2 regions of the Mycobacterium sp. pUA109 genome follow, and region 1 is predicted to be linked to the other one. Evidence: predicted binding sites of a transcription regulator. Region 1 holds the regulator's gene; the other holds the start of a gene.
The links. The regulator LexA, encoded in region 1, represses DNA repair genes until DNA is damaged. The targets are predictions, from matches to a motif close to CGAACANNTGTTCG.

Region 1 (7,510 bases):
GCATCACCGATCCCAGTGCGCCGCCCTGCACGGAGACCAGGACCAGGGATTTTTCCGGCACGAAGCCCAGGATCGCCGGCAGCGCCGCGATCAGCGCGCCGGGGCGGTGCAGTTCGAAGTCAGGCCGATATGTCCTCATGGCGGCAACGCTGGCAACCGGCACCGTCATCGCACCCGCCGCCGCGGCCCGAAATCGCCAAGTTGGGGACGAACCCGCAACTGGGGATGGCGGGCCCCGCCGAGCCAAGGTGCGCAATTTGACGAATGGGCGTAGATGTCTATCTCATGGGTTCGATGCGGGAGTACGACGTCGTCGTGATCGGTTCGGGGCCGGGCGGGCAGAAGGCGGCGATCGCCTCGGCCAAGCTGGGCAAGTCGGTCGCGGTGGTCGAACGCGGCCGGATGGTCGGTGGGGTGTGCGTCAACACCGGAACGATCCCGTCGAAAACGTTGCGGGAGGCGGTGCTCTACCTCACCGGGATGAGCCAGCGCGAACTGTACGGCGCCAGCTACCGGGTCAAGGACCGCATCACCCCGGCCGACCTGCTGGCCCGCACCCAGCACGTGATCACCAAGGAGATCGACGTGGTGCGCAACCAGTTGATGCGCAACCGCATCGACCTGGTGCTGGGCCACGGCCGCTTCGTCGACCCGCACACCATCCTGGTCGAGGAGCACGGCAGCAGCGACAAGACCACCCTGACCGGCGACTACATCGTGATCGCCACCGGCACCCGGCCGGCCCGCCCGGCCGGGGTGGAGTTCGACGAGGAACGGGTGCTGGACTCCGACGGCATCTTGGACCTCAAATCGATCCCGGCGTCGATGGTGGTGGTCGGCGCCGGGGTGATCGGCATCGAATACGCCTCGATGTTCGCCGCGCTGGGCACCAAGGTGACCGTGGTGGAAAAACGCGACACCATGCTGGAATTCTGCGACCCCGAGATCGTCGAGTCGCTGCGGTTCCACCTGCGGGATCTGGCGGTGACGTTCCGGTTCGGCGAAGAGGTGACCGCCGTCGACGTCGGCTCGGCGGGCACCGTCACCACGTTGGCCAGCGGCAAACAGATCCCGGCCGAGACGGTGATGTACTCGGCGGGCCGGCAGGGCCAAACCGATCACCTCGACCTGCACAACGCCGGGCTGGAAACCGATCACCGCGGCCGGATCTTCGTCGATGACCAGTTCCAAACCAAGGTCGACCACATCTACGCCGTCGGCGATGTGATCGGTTTCCCGGCGCTGGCCGCGACCTCGATGGAGCAGGGTCGGCTGGCCGCCTACCACGCCTTCGGCGAGCCGACCGACGGGATGACCGAGTTGCAACCGATCGGCATCTACTCGATTCCGGAGGTGTCCTATGTCGGGGCCACCGAGGTGGAGCTGACCAAGGACGCGATCCCCTACGAGGTGGGGGTGGCCCGCTACCGCGAGCTGGCCCGCGGCCAGATCGCCGGCGACTCCTACGGCATGCTCAAACTGCTGGTGTCCACCGAGGACCTCAAGCTGCTGGGCGTGCACATCTTCGGCACCAGCGCCACCGAGATGGTGCACATCGGGCAGGCGGTGATGGGCTGCGGCGGCTCGGTGGAGTACCTGGTCGACGCGGTGTTCAACTATCCGACGTTCTCCGAGGCCTACAAGACGGCCGCGCTGGATGTGATGAACAAGATGCGGGCGCTCAACCAGTTCCGCAGTTAAGGCGTGTCGGGCCGCTCACGTGCGGCAATAAACCTGCCGGCCGCCGCGTTGGCACCGGGTAGGCGTGGGCGCCGACGGGCACCCACCGCAACTGGGGGACAATGGAACCTGGTGCTACCAACACCGTGGTGAGGAGGCGAAACCGATGGAGCAGGACCAACACCCAGATCACGGGCACCGCTACCAGCCGGAGCAGGGCGGAATGTACGAGCTGGAGTTCCCGTCGCCGCAGCTGTCGTCACCGGATGGCCGCGGCCCGGTGCTGATCCACGCGCTGCAGGGCTTCTCCGACGCCGGCCACGCGATCCGGCTGGCCGCCGGCCACCTCAAGGACGCATTGGACACCGAGCTGGTGGCCTCGTTCGCCATCGATGAGCTGCTGGACTACCGGTCGCGGCGCCCGCTGATGACGTTCAAGACCGACCACTTCACCGCCTACGACGAGCCGGAGTTGAGCCTGTACGCGCTGCACGACAGCGTGGGCACCCCGTTTCTGCTGTTGGCCGGCATGGAGCCGGACCTGAAGTGGGAGCGGTTCATCACCGCGGTCCGGCTGCTGGCCGAACGCCTCGGGGTGCGCCAGACCATCGGGCTGGGCACCATCCCGATGGCGGTTCCGCACACCCGGCCGGTGACGTTGACCGCGCATTCCAACAACCGCGAGCTGATCGCCGACCACACCCCGTGGATCGCCGAGGTGCAGGTGCCCGCCAGCGCCTCGAACCTGCTGGAGTACCGGCTGGCCCAGCACGGCCACGAGGTGGTCGGTTTCACCGTGCACGTGCCGCATTACCTGGCCCAAACCGACTATCCGGACGCCGCCCGGGCGCTGCTCGAACAGGTCGCCAAGACCGGTTCGCTGCAGCTGCCGCTGACCGCGTTGAGCGAAGCCGCCACCGACATCCGCGCCAAGATCGACGAGCAGGTCGAGGCGAGCCCCGAAGTGGCGCAGGTGGTCACGGCGCTGGAGCGCCAGTACGACACGTTCATGACCGCCCAGGAGAACCGGTCGCTGCTGGCGCGCGACGAGGACCTGCCCAGCGGTGACGAGCTCGGCGCGGAGTTCGAGCGGTTCTTGGCCGCCGAAGCCCGCAAGAAGAAGTCCGGCGACGACGACCAGAGCTGAGCGGCCACACGTAGAGTCGGCCTATGGGCATCGACGTGACGGTGGTGCGCGTTTTCACCGACGAGAACGACAACTTCGGCAATCCGCTCGGCATCGTCGACGCGGCCGCGGTGCCGCCCCCGGACCGCCAGCGGCTCGCCGCCGAATTGGGGTACAGCGAAACGCTATTCGTCGACCTGCCGGAAGCGGGGTCGACCAGCGCGCACGCCCGCATCTACACGCCGATGACCGAACTGCCGTTCGCCGGGCACCCCACCGTCGGGGTGTCGTGGTGGCTGCGCGAGCGGGGCAGCCCGATCCGCACCCTGCAGGTGCCGGCCGGCATTGTGCAGGTCGGCTACGAAGGTGCGCTCACCGTGGTCAGCGCCCGCTCGGAGTGGGCGCCCGAATTCGCCATCCACGACCTGGATTCGCTCGACGAGCTGGCCGCCGCCGATCCCGCCGAGTTTCCCGACGACACCCAGCACTACCTGTGGACCTGGACCGACCAGGAGAACGGGGCGCTGCGCGCGCGGATGTTCGCCGGCAACCTGGGCGTACCCGAGGACGAAGCGACCGGCGCCGCCGCGGTGCGCATCACCGATTACCTCAGCCGAGACCTCACCATTACCCAGGGCAACGGGTCGGTGATCTACACCCGTTGGAGCCCCGAGGGCTGGGTGCGCATCGCCGGCCGGGTGGCCAGCGATGGGGTGATGACGGTCGTCTAACGGTCGTCTAACCGGTCCGGTGCAACACCGCGGTCAGATGGTTTTGCCGCGGCTGGCCGACCGCACCCATCTCCAGGGTGTAAGACAGCTCGTCGCCGTCGAGCCGGTAGCGCCGGGACAGGGCGGTCACTTCCTTGGCGGTGGGGGCCAAACCGATGGTGGCGGCGGTCATCTCGAGTTCGATGACGTCGCCAGTGGCCGCCAAGGTGCCCACCTGGATCTCGGTGATACCGCTGGGATGGGCGAGCACCCATTCCACCCGACCCGGTTGCGGCACCCGCAGATAACCGGTCTCGGCGTGCAGCGGCAACCCGTCGGCGGCCGATTTGGTTTTCTGCCCGTAGCTCAAAAACGGCTTGCCGACGTGGCCGAACACCACGTCCTCGAGATAGTCGAACGAGTCGATGGTCGGGTACACCCCCGAGCCGCGGCCCGACCAGGTGCCCAATAGTGGAGCCAATGCCGCAAGGTTCGGGTGCAGGTCAGCCGTCATGGCGTCAGCCTACCTACCGCGAGCAGACGCAAACGCACCCCAAACACCGCGTTTTACGGTGCTTTTGCGTCTGCTCGGCCCACCAGCGCCCGGTGCTCACGCAGGGCCTCGATCTCCCGCTCAAAGTCGTCGGCCGACGTGAACGACCGGTACACCGAGGCGAAGCGCAGGTAGGCGACCTCGTCGAGTTCGCGCAGCGGGCCCAGGATCGCCAGCCCGACCTCGTGGCTGGGAATCTCCGGCGATCCGGCCGCGCGCACCGTGTCTTCGACCTGCTGGGCCAGCACGTTGAGCGCGTCATCGTCGACGTGGCGGCCCTGGCAGGCGCGGCGCACCCCGCTGATCACCTTCTCCCGGCTGAACGGTTCGGTGACACCGCTGCGCTTGACCACGGCCAACACCGCGGTTTCCACGGTGGTGAACCGCCGCCCGCATTCCGGGCAGGACCGGCGGCGTCGAATCGCCTGGCCTTCATCGGTTTCGCGGGAGTCGACCACCCGAGAATCGGGGTGACGGCAAAACGGGCAGTGCATGGCCGCTCCTTCGCCGCGCGGGCAGGGTGTCTGAGACGACTCCGAGCGTACCTGCGCGGCGTGCGGCGTCAGCAGTGGCGGTACCACCACTCACCCGATCGGCGCGATCAGGGTCTGGCCGGCGTCCAGTGCCGCCGAGTCCAACCCGTTGAGTTCCCGGATCCGGTCGGCGACCTGACGGGTGGACGCCCCGGGCGCCACCCGCGCGGCGACGTGCTGCAGGGTTTCGCCCGGCTCGACGCGCACCACGGCCAGCCGGTCGGGCACCGGCGCCGGGTGGTTGGCCGCCGCCCCGAATTGCGCGATCAGGCCCAGCCACACCGTGATCAGGGCGGCCAGCATGGCCAGCGCCGCCGTCGTCCCCGGGGTGATCGGGCGCCGACGGTGCGGACCCCGCGACACCAGCACGCCGGTCCCCCGGTAGCGCAGCGGCGCACCGGCCGGCCGCGGCCGCGGCGGACGCACCTGCTCGCTCATCCGGCCGTTCGGGTGTACCCGGACCGGCCGACGCGGCATCACCCGGCGCGGCGGGGCGGTCTCGATGAGTGTCATGGGAGCTCCTTCCTCCGACGCAATCGCTCCTGTGTTCGAACTATAGTCGATCACGTGTTCGATGCACGAACATGTGATCGAACTGTTGTCGAACTCTAGACCGACCCACCGACAACACCGGTCACATGAGTCCCAGGCCCCGGTGGCGCGACACTTGTCGAACAGGTGTTTGAGAATCGGCTGCTGCGGGTCTACATTCGTTCCTATGAGCGACAGCAGCGACACTTCGGGCCCCGGCGATCGGGACCAAGGTTCCGATAAGCCACTGGATACGACGCTGACCGCGCGGCAGCGCACCATCCTGGACGTCATCCGCGCCTCGGTCACCAAACGCGGCTACCCGCCCAGCATCCGGGAGATCGGCGACGCCGTCGGGCTGACCTCCACCTCCTCGGTGGCGCACCAGCTGCGCACCCTGGAACGCAAGGGGTACCTGCGCCGCGACCCGAACCGGCCGCGGGCGGTCGACGTGCGCGGCCCGCACGGCACCGTCGCCGCGGTGGCGCCGGTCGACACCGACGTCGCCGGCTCCGATGCCCTACCCGAGCCGGCCTACATCCCGGTGCTGGGCCGCATCGCCGCCGGCGGGCCGATCCTCGCCGAGGAGGCCGTCGAAGATGTGTTCCCGCTGCCCCGGGAGCTGGTCGGCGAGGGCGCGCTGTTTTTGCTCAAGGTGGTCGGCGAATCCATGGTCGACGCGGCGATCTGCGACGGCGACTGGGTGGTGGTGCGTCAGCAGAACGTCGCCGACAACGGCGACATCGTCGCGGCGATGATCGACGGGGAGGCCACCGTGAAGACGTTCAAGCGCACCGGCGGCCAGGTGTGGCTGATGCCGCACAACCCGGTGTTCGACCCCATCCCCGGTAACGACGCCGCCGTGCTGGGCAAAGTCGTCACGGTGATCCGCAAGATCTAGACGGGTGCGCTTTAGTCGGCCTTGACGAAACCGTTGAACTGGGCCACTTCCTCGCTGGCGAACCAAATTTCGGCGGCTTTTTCGAAGTACGCGGGGCTGTCGGGGGTGTAGTACAGGCCGGACACGGTATTGGCCTTGACCGGATACCCCTCCGGCGCCTGATAGGGGTCATCGAGCGGAAGGTGCACCGCTGGATAGGCCTCCCCGTCGTAGCCGGGTGACTCCGGGGCGTCGTCGTCGGCGGCGCCCAACGCCGCGTGCCGCCCGGTCTGCGGCTCCGGCGCGCCCTGCACCTCCGACGAGGTCGGGATGCGGGTCGGCGCGGTGTCGACCGCGTCGGGGTCCTCGGCCTCCTCGAGTTCGTCGGCTTCCGCGTCGTCGACCGGCGCTTCGCCGAAGCCGCCCGCCGACCCGCCGGGCGTGGGCATCCAGCTGTCGTCGGGTCCGGTCCCGCCGAACAGGTCCACCCCCGACGGCGGCCCGCCGGGCTCCTCGCCGTAACCGCCCGGCTCCTCGCCGTAACCGCCGGGCTCCTCGCCGTAGCCAGCGGGGAACCGCGAGAGGCGCACCGTGGTTCCGGGTTCCTCGGCCTCCGCCGACCACCGCTCGTCGTCCTCGGCGTCATAGCCGATGCCCGGCGCGGCACCGTTGGCGACCGCGCCGGCCGTCGCGCGACGACGCCCGTTGCGGCGCAACAGGAATCGTTCGGCCTTGCGTCGCCGCTGCCACCACAGCCCCGCCAGCAGCGGCAGCAACACCAGCGCGGCCAGCGCGACGGCCAGCCACCACCAATGCCAGCCGGGCCCGGTGCCGCCGCCACCGTGGTGACTCAGCGCGGGACCGCTCGGCGCGTTCTGGCCCGGCACCTGCAGCCCCGCCAGCTGGCCGGCCAGGTTTTCCGGGTCGGTGCTGAACCGGTTGGCGACCCGGTCCCAGGAGATGGTGCCGCCGGTGAATTTCTGTGAGACCACGTTGCCGTCGACCGATTGGTCGCCCACCGGCGCGCCCAGCTTCCCGGACGCGCCGCCGAGCTTGTCCCACGCGACCTTCATCGCACCGCGCACCACGAAGGCGCCATGATCGGGGCTGAAGAAGATCACCGGCTTGTCCTCGCCGGAGAAGGTGCTGACCCGGCTGCCCGGGATCGGCCCGTCGGCCTCGCTGCTGACCGGGAAGCCCAGATCGCTACCGGCCGGCCCGCCCAGGGACTCGTATTTCGCCAGCACGTCGCCGGAGACGGCGTTGGCCCCGGTGGCCGGGGAGAAGAAGACCTTGCCGCCGGCGAAGTCTTGGCCCGCACCGTCGGTGCCGACCGTGTATTGGTCGCCCTGTTTGGCGCCCAGCGGCCCGGAGGCGCCGCCGGCCGCCCGCCACGCCCGGTTGATGGACGCGGTCGCGTCGATTGGGACCTGCAAGTCCTTGAGGTCGCCAGCCAGCTCGGGCGGATCGGTGCTGAATGCCTTGGTCACCCGGTTC
Region 2 (7,510 bases), on a different contig from region 1:
ATCCTGTGCATCTTCGTGGCGATCGGGGCGCTTGGGTTGTTTGTGGCGATCAAGACACTGCGCGACCCACGGAGGTATCAGGCGCCGTTGACAACCTGGTACGCGGCGATGTTGTTCGCGGTGGTACCGCTGCGAAACGCGCTTCCTGGCTCGCCGGCGTTCGGAAGCTGGATCGATCTCACGATCGTTTTGTGGGTACTGGTGGCGTTGGTGGTCTCGATGCTGCTCTATATCGCGGCGTGGTGGCGATCGCCCCCCGAGACTAATTGAACGGTAGTAAAGGTTTTCAGCAATGGATTACGGGTCGCTTCCACCGGAGGTGAATTCTGGTCGGATGTACGCGGGCCCAGGGTCGGGTTCTCTGTTGGCCGCCGCGCAGGCATGGGACGAGTTGGCCACCGAACTGTCGTCGGTGGCTAACTCGGTTGGATCGGTAATCGCGGGATTGGCCGCCGGGCCGTGGCAGGGTCCGGCAGCGGCCTCGATGGTGGCCGCGGTCGCCCCCCATGTGGCGTGGATGAGCAGCACCGCCGCGCAGGCTGAGCAGACCGCCAGTCAAGCCAAAGCGGCCGCGGCTGCCTACGATGTGGCGTTTGCCGCAACGGCGCCCCCGCCGGTCATCGCGGCCAACCGCAGCCTGCTGGCGACCCTGGTGGCCACCAACCTTTTCGGACAAAACACTCCCGCGATCTCGGCCACCGAGACCCATTACGCCGAAATGTGGGCCCAAGATGCCGCAGCGATGTATGAGTATGCGGGGTCGTCGGCGGCGGCAACCACCCTGGCCCCGTTCAACTCGCCTCGGCAGATCACCGACGGGCCAGCTAATCAAACGGCCAACCAAGCGTCACAGACATCGACCGGTACTGCGCAAAGCACGGTTTCGCAGATATCCCAGGCGTTTTCCCAGGTGCCGGACAAACTCAGCAGCCTCGCGTCCTCCAGCGGAACTAGTCCAACGCTGCTGCCGTCCGACCTGATGGGCTTCGGGGCGGACCTGGTCGCCTATTTCGAGGACGCCCCGTTTTCTCCGTTGAGCGTGGCATCGTTCCCCCTCGATGCGATCGGCGCTGTGACCGGTGTCCACACCGACGACATTGTCAGTGGCTGGGCGGAGGCCGCGCTCGCTCCGGAGGCGGCCGTCATACCGGAGGCAGCGGCGCTGGCCGGCACACCGTTTCCGGCCGCCACCGCGGTGCCCACGGTGCTATCGGCCGGTCTGGGACAGGCGAACACCATCGGTGCCCTGTCGGTGCCGCCGGCCTGGACCGCGGTCAGCCCGGCGATACGTCCGGTGGCGGTAGCGCTACCCGCCGGCGCCGGCTCGGTCGCCGCAAACACGCTAGAAGCCGGCTCGGCAACCACGTTCGCCGAGATGGGCCTCGCGGGTATGGCTGGTCGCGCCGTGGCCGGCACCCTCGCTGGCCCGATACGACGTGGTCACGACACGGTCCACAGCCAACCCGCAGCGGGCGCCACAACCACGGAAAGCCGCCGTTCGCCCGCGGACAAATTTGCGGCCCGCGCCGAGGACCGCACGGTACCGTCACGAGCATCGTCGGGCGGCTCGGTGACGGAATTCGCCGCCGACCTGCGGGAACTCGCCAAGCTCCGCGATGAAGGACTGCTCACGGACACCGAATTCCGCGAACAAAAGCAACGCCTACTGGGTCGCTGACCAACTACGCCAACGCGCGCGTTGCCTGGACCGGCGCTAGAAGGGCGGCGGTTCGTTGCGCTCGGCGATGTGGGCGGCGTTGAGCGCGCGCTCGGCTCTGATCTGCCGGTTGCGGTTTTGGGCGCGGGTGCGTTTTCGCAGTGGCATCGCGAGTCCGCGGCAGTATCCGTTATCCGGCTGCGCCGTTGGGGGAGTGGGCAATTCGCCGGTCGGTACGCACAGCCTCGGGAACAGGAGGCGGCTGCCCGGATAGGTGGTGTAGATTTGGCCACTGGGCGAGGTCCACTCGACGGTGCCATCAGGGAACTGCCGGTCGCGCCAACCGGCCCAAAATGTTTTGAGCAGGTGGTGTTTTCGGCACAGTGCCTTCAGGTTGGATGGATGGGTCAGGCCACCGGCGTCATAGGGAATCGTGTGGTCGATGTCGCAGAACTCCGCCGGCCGGGCACAACCGGGGAACCGGCAGGTCAGATCCCGGCAGCGGATGAAGTCGGCCAGTGCGGTCGACGGCCGATAGCCCGGTTCGGGTTCGGGCGGGTTGTCCGGATCGGGCAGGCGCAGCGGCCGGACCCTGGCGCCCGCGCGGAGCATCTCAGCCAACAGCGGTGCGGGCATGAGCATCTCGCCCAGAATCAGTGCCGGCGGTGGCTTGACGGCCGGAGGGTCGGGCTCGGGCTCGGGGGCTAACGCCTCGGCCAACGTCATATCCGGGGTGATGGGGCGCGACGCGGGTGGCTCGCCGCTGTTGTGCGGATCCACCGGGGTCTCCATCGCCGCCTCCTCGGCGAGGACGTGCACGAGCACACCGCTGGCCGAGGAAGAAGCCTCGCTGGCCATCGGGCAGTCGGCATCGCCGCAGCCGCACACCAGCCGGTCCCCGCCGGCCGCCAGTACGCCCATCGCATCGGCACGGCGTTGGGCGATGGTGCGTGGGTCGTCGTCGCAGACCTCGTGGGCCATCTGCATCAGCCGCCGTTCCAGCACGGCCGCGTCATGGGCGTACAGCCGCCCCCATACCGGAGTGACACCGCCTTCGGTGTTGGGGGTGTCGATCACCATCTCGCGGCTACGCGCGGAAGCGCGGGTGTGGCGCAGCGCGCCGGGATCGTATTCATCGATGATTGCATCGATGGCCTGGGCGGTTTTGGTCGCCGACAGCGGGCCGTAGCGCACCGCGTCGCGGGCCAGGGATTTGTCCACCAACGCCAACGCCTCATCGTCCTTGATCAGCTGAGTGCGCCACGCGATGGTGGAGACCACCTGGTAGCTCAACAGGCCTTCGGCGAACGCCTCGGCAACATGGGGCAGCCGGTCACGCAACGCCGTGGCTAAATACATCTGCCCGGAGGCCTTGCCGTGGCTCAAGTTCAGTGCCGCCGCGACCTCGGCGGCGGTGGCATCCCAGTCGTCGCAGGCCCATTGGGCGTGGGCCGCGCTGTCGGTGCGGCGGTGTACCAATTCAGCGATGGCCGCCAACCGGCGCGCCGAGGCGGCGGCCTCGATCAGGCCCCATCCGGTGATCGAGGCGATGACCATGCTCTCGTGGGCATCGGCCAACTCCTCGAGCTCCGGAAAGATGGTATCGAACATGCCTTCGATTATAGCGAGGAAGTGTGACATATGCCACACGCATGTTCGAAGAAGGGCCGAACTGTCGATCAAATGCCAACTGTGGATAAACGCGGAGTGCGACTGGGCGCTCTGTCCGGGGCTTATCTGGACCCGATCCTGTGATTGCGTAAGCCTAACGCGCGAAACGCAGCCCAAAAATGCGTTGTTGCAACAGATTCAGGCACATCGTCGGCTCACGGTAGCCTAATGCCGATGAGCCGACTGTCCCGGCGGCAGCTGATGCTCGGCGGGGTCACGCTTGCCGGGCTGGCCGCGTGTACCGAGGTGGCGCCACCGATCGAGGACCGGATCGGCGCTCTGGAACGCCGCTGCGATGCGACGATCGGTGTGTTCGCCGTCAACCTGAAGTCCGGCCGCTCGGTGGCCCACCGCGCCAGCGAACCATTCGCGATGTGCTCAACGTTCAAGGTCTACGTCGTCGCCCGCGTTCTGCAGATGGCGCAGAGGGAAGAGCTGAGGCTGGACCACGCCGTGCGCGTCGACCCGGCCGCCATCGTGGCCAACTCGCCGCGGACACAACCGCGGGCCGGCGGCGACATGACGATCGATGAGCTGTGCCGTGCGGCGCTTCAGCTGAGCGACAACACCGCGGCGAACTTGTTGCTCACGATCATCGGTGGGCCACCCGCTGTCACCGCATTCGCCCGCAGCATTGGCGATCAGCAATCCCGACTGGACCGCTGGGAGACCGAGCTGAACGCGGCGGTCCCGGGCGATCCCCGCGACACCAGTACCCCCGAGGCGCTCGGCGGCGGGTATCGCACCCTTCTCAGCGGCGACGCGCTGGCGCCCAAGCAACGCCAGTTGCTCGAGGGTTGGATGCGCGCCAACGAGACGTCGTCGATGCGGGCGGGCCTGACGCCCGGGTGGACAACCGCCGACAAGACCGGCTCAGGGGACTACGGCAGCACCAACGACATTGGCATCGCCTACGGCCCGGAAGGTCAGCGGGTGCTGTTGGCGATGATGACGCGGTCACGATCCGAAGACCCGACCGCGGTGGGTCTGCGACCCCTCATCGGCGAGCTGACCACCCTGGTCCTGCCGACGTTGGCTGACCCGAACTAGCCCGCCGCGCCGAGCGGCGGCATGACCCCCTTGGCCACCACCGCCTGCAACTCGACGTACTCGGCCAGCCCCTCGGCGCCGAACTCGCGGCCGATCCCGGATTGCTTGAAGCCGCCGAACGGGGTGCTGATGTCGAGGTTGTACATGTTGACGCCGTAGGTGCCGGCCCGCACCGCCGAGGCGACCTGAAGGCCGTGCGCGACGTCGTCGGTCCACACCGACCCGGCCAGTCCGTAGTCGCTGTCGTTGGCGATGCGCACCGCGTCGGCCTCGTCGCGGTAGCGCAGCACCGTGAGCACCGGGCCGAAGATCTCTTCGCGGGCGATGCGCATGTCGTTGCGGGCGTCGGCGAACAGGGTGGGCCGCACATACCAACCGCGGTCGGCGGGGGCGTCGTCGCCGCCCACCACGATGCGCGCCCCCTCGTCGGCGCCGGACCGGATATAGCCCTGCACCCGGTGCTGTTGGCGCTGCGCGACCAGCGGCCCGACGTCGGTGGCCTCGTCGGTGGGGTCACCGACCTGCAGGCCCGACATCATGTCCGCGAGCGCGTCGACGACCTCGTCGTGGCGTCGTTCGCTGACCAGGATCCGGGTTTGCGCCACGCAGGCCTGCCCGTTGTTCATCAGCCCGGCGTTCTTCAGGGCGCCGACGGTGCGACCCACATCGGCGTCGTCGAGGATGATGGCCGCCGACTTGCCGCCCAACTCCAGGCTCACCCGTTTGAGTTGCTCTCCGCAGATCGCCGCGATCCGCCGGCCGGCCGCCGACGATCCGGTGAACGCGATCTTGTCCACCCCGGGATGGCGCACCAGGTGTTCGCCGACGTCGCGGCCGCCGGGCAGGATGGACACCACCCCTTCCGGAAGTTCGATCTCCTCCAGCATCTCGGCCAACCACAGTGCGTCCAAAGGGGTTTCGGGCGCGGGCTTGACGACGATGGTGCAGCCGGCGATCAGGGCGGGGATCAGCTTGGGCATGATGACGAACTGCGGGACGTTCCACGGCACGATCGCGCCGACCACCCCGACCGGGGCCCGGCGCAGCTGAACCTCACCGAGTACCCCTTGGCGTCGCTCCAGCCAGGGAAACTCCCGGCCCACCGCCAACCCCAGATGCATCATCGCGGCCGCGCCGTTGGCCTGTCCCTGCCGGGAAAAGCGGCGCGGGGAACCCATCTCGTCGGTGATCAGGTCGGCCATCTCGTCGACGTGCCGGGCGTACACCGTCGCCAGCTGCTCGACCTTCGCCATCCGCTCATCCGGGCTCAGCCGCGGCCACGGACCGTGGTCGAAGGCGTGCCGGGCGGCCGCCACCGCCTTGTCGACGTCCTCAGGCACCGCCTCGGGGACCTCGCCGATTGGCTGTTCGGTGTGCGGCGAGATCACCGCCAGCCGCCGACCGGAAGCCGGGCGCTGCCAGCGGCCCGCGATGAACAGATCGTCATACGAACGATGGTCGAGGCATTGCGTCATCGGGCACCGCCTTGCGCAGGGGGCAGGAAACTTCGCTATTGCCGCTAACATAGCAAAAAAACCGACCGGGAAGGCCGACGTTGACCGACGAACTTGTGGTAACCGCCGACGGCGGCGTGCGGACCGTGACGTTGAACCGTCCGCAGGCCAAAAACGTCATCGACGCCGCCCTGCACCACCAGCTGCTCGACGTGTGGCATGACCTGGACCGCGACCCGGACGCGCGCTGCGTGATCCTCACCGGCGCCGGTCAAACCTTCAGCGGGGGAGGGGACTTCGCGTTCCTCAAGGCGCAGCACCAGTCGCTGGAGCTGCGGTACGCGGTGTCCCACCAGGCCGGCGGCATCCTCAACGCGATGATCAACTTCCGGCTGCCGGTGGTGGCGGCGGTCAACGGTCCCGCGGTCGGGCTGGGTGCCTCGCTGGCGCTGTGCTGTGACCTGGTGCTGATGTCCGAGGACAGCTATCTGTGCGATCCGCACGTCTCGATCGGGCTGACGGCCGGCGACGGCGGGGCGTTGCTGTGGCCGTACATGATGAGCATGATCCGGGCCAAGGAGTACATCTACACCGGCGCGCGTATCCCCGCCGCCGAGGCGGTGCAGCTGGGCCTGGCGAATCGGGTGACCACCGCGGACACGCTGATGACCGAGGCGGGGGCGCTGGCGGCCAAACTCGCCGCGCAACCGGCCCGGGCGCTGCAGACCACTAAACGCGCGTTCTCCAAGCACATCGCCCAGGCCGCGGTGGCCATCGTCGACTACGGGTTGGCCGCCGAAACCGTGGAATTGGGCGCCGAGGAGCACATTGACAAGGTGCGTGAATTCCTCGGCCCGGACAAATACGACGCGATCAGCTGAGGCGCCGCCGCGCCGCCCGCGCCGCCCGCGCCGAAATCGACGTTAGCGAGGGGTGCTCTCGCGTTTTTTCGCGCTAACGTCGATCTCGGCGAGGGGAGCCGCGAGGGGGGTCAGGGCCGCGTCCCAGGAGAGGTGGCGATGCTGCAGACCGGGTTCGTTGCGGCCGAACAGCAGCTGCCCGCGGGCCCCAGACTTCAGGTTGGCCTGCAGCGCCTCGACCAGCCGGTAGTCCTCGTCGCGCACGGTGGCGTGCGCGTAGTCGAAGACGGCCTGCGCGCCGGCGGCGACGGACTCGTCGGAGACATCCAGCGGTGTCGAATTCTGGTGCACGGTGATCGACCGGCCCGGCCCGTCGGCCGGGTAGATCCGGAACAGCTCGCCGTTGGCGATCGTCACCGACAACACGATGTTGGGGAACAGCGCGTAGATCACCACCATGTACTTGAACGGATCCCACTGATCTTCGGGGATGTCCTCGAGTTCCAGAATTCCGTTGAGCGGAAAGACCAACCGGTGATGCGGCCCGAATGCGTCGAACACCGTGCAGTTGCTGCGGGCAATGGTGGCGAACGTCTGCCGATGCACGGTGGCGAAATGATAGTTCTCCGCGAAGGTGTCGACCGCCAGCTTCCAATTGATCGGGGTGTCGAGCACCTTCTCGCCCAGCGGGCACCAGCGCCCGATCCCCCAGGAATCCAGTTCGTCGGCCAGCCCACCCAGGTGGGCGGCGACGTCCAGGCCGGCGGCCGGATCCAGCGCCACCCATAAGAACCCGGCGAACTCCGCGGCCGGCAACT

Region 2: ACAG26_RS11250 (DUF222 domain-containing protein) is a predicted target of LexA. The motif match lies at 3,303-3,316, and genes of this name have one in related genera.

Annotation. Positions count from the first base shown of each region.
Region 1 is NZ_JBGGKS010000030.1:34,224-41,733, forward strand. Features, by position in the region: gene ACAG26_RS25430 (DUF4192 domain-containing protein) at 1-139, opposite strand, end outside; gene sthA (Si-specific NAD(P)(+) transhydrogenase) at 295-1,701, shown strand; gene ACAG26_RS25440 (proteasome assembly chaperone family protein) at 1,847-2,827, shown strand; gene ACAG26_RS25445 (PhzF family phenazine biosynthesis protein) at 2,851-3,537, shown strand; gene ACAG26_RS25450 (peroxynitrite isomerase) at 3,545-4,030, opposite strand; gene nrdR (transcriptional regulator NrdR) at 4,084-4,563, opposite strand; gene ACAG26_RS25460 (LysM peptidoglycan-binding domain-containing protein) at 4,654-5,115, opposite strand; gene lexA (transcriptional repressor LexA) at 5,321-6,034, shown strand; gene ACAG26_RS25470 (LGFP repeat-containing protein) at 6,046-7,510, opposite strand, start outside.
Region 2 is NZ_JBGGKS010000008.1:73,970-81,479, forward strand. Features, by position in the region: gene ACAG26_RS11240 (DUF4436 domain-containing protein) at 1-270, shown strand, start outside; gene ACAG26_RS11245 (PPE domain-containing protein) at 293-1,678, shown strand; gene ACAG26_RS11250 (DUF222 domain-containing protein) at 1,715-3,268, opposite strand; gene bla (class A beta-lactamase) at 3,503-4,378, shown strand; gene ACAG26_RS11260 (aldehyde dehydrogenase) at 4,375-5,853, opposite strand; gene ACAG26_RS11265 (enoyl-CoA hydratase/isomerase family protein) at 5,934-6,713, shown strand; gene ACAG26_RS11270 (aromatic ring-hydroxylating dioxygenase subunit alpha) at 6,756-7,510, opposite strand, start outside.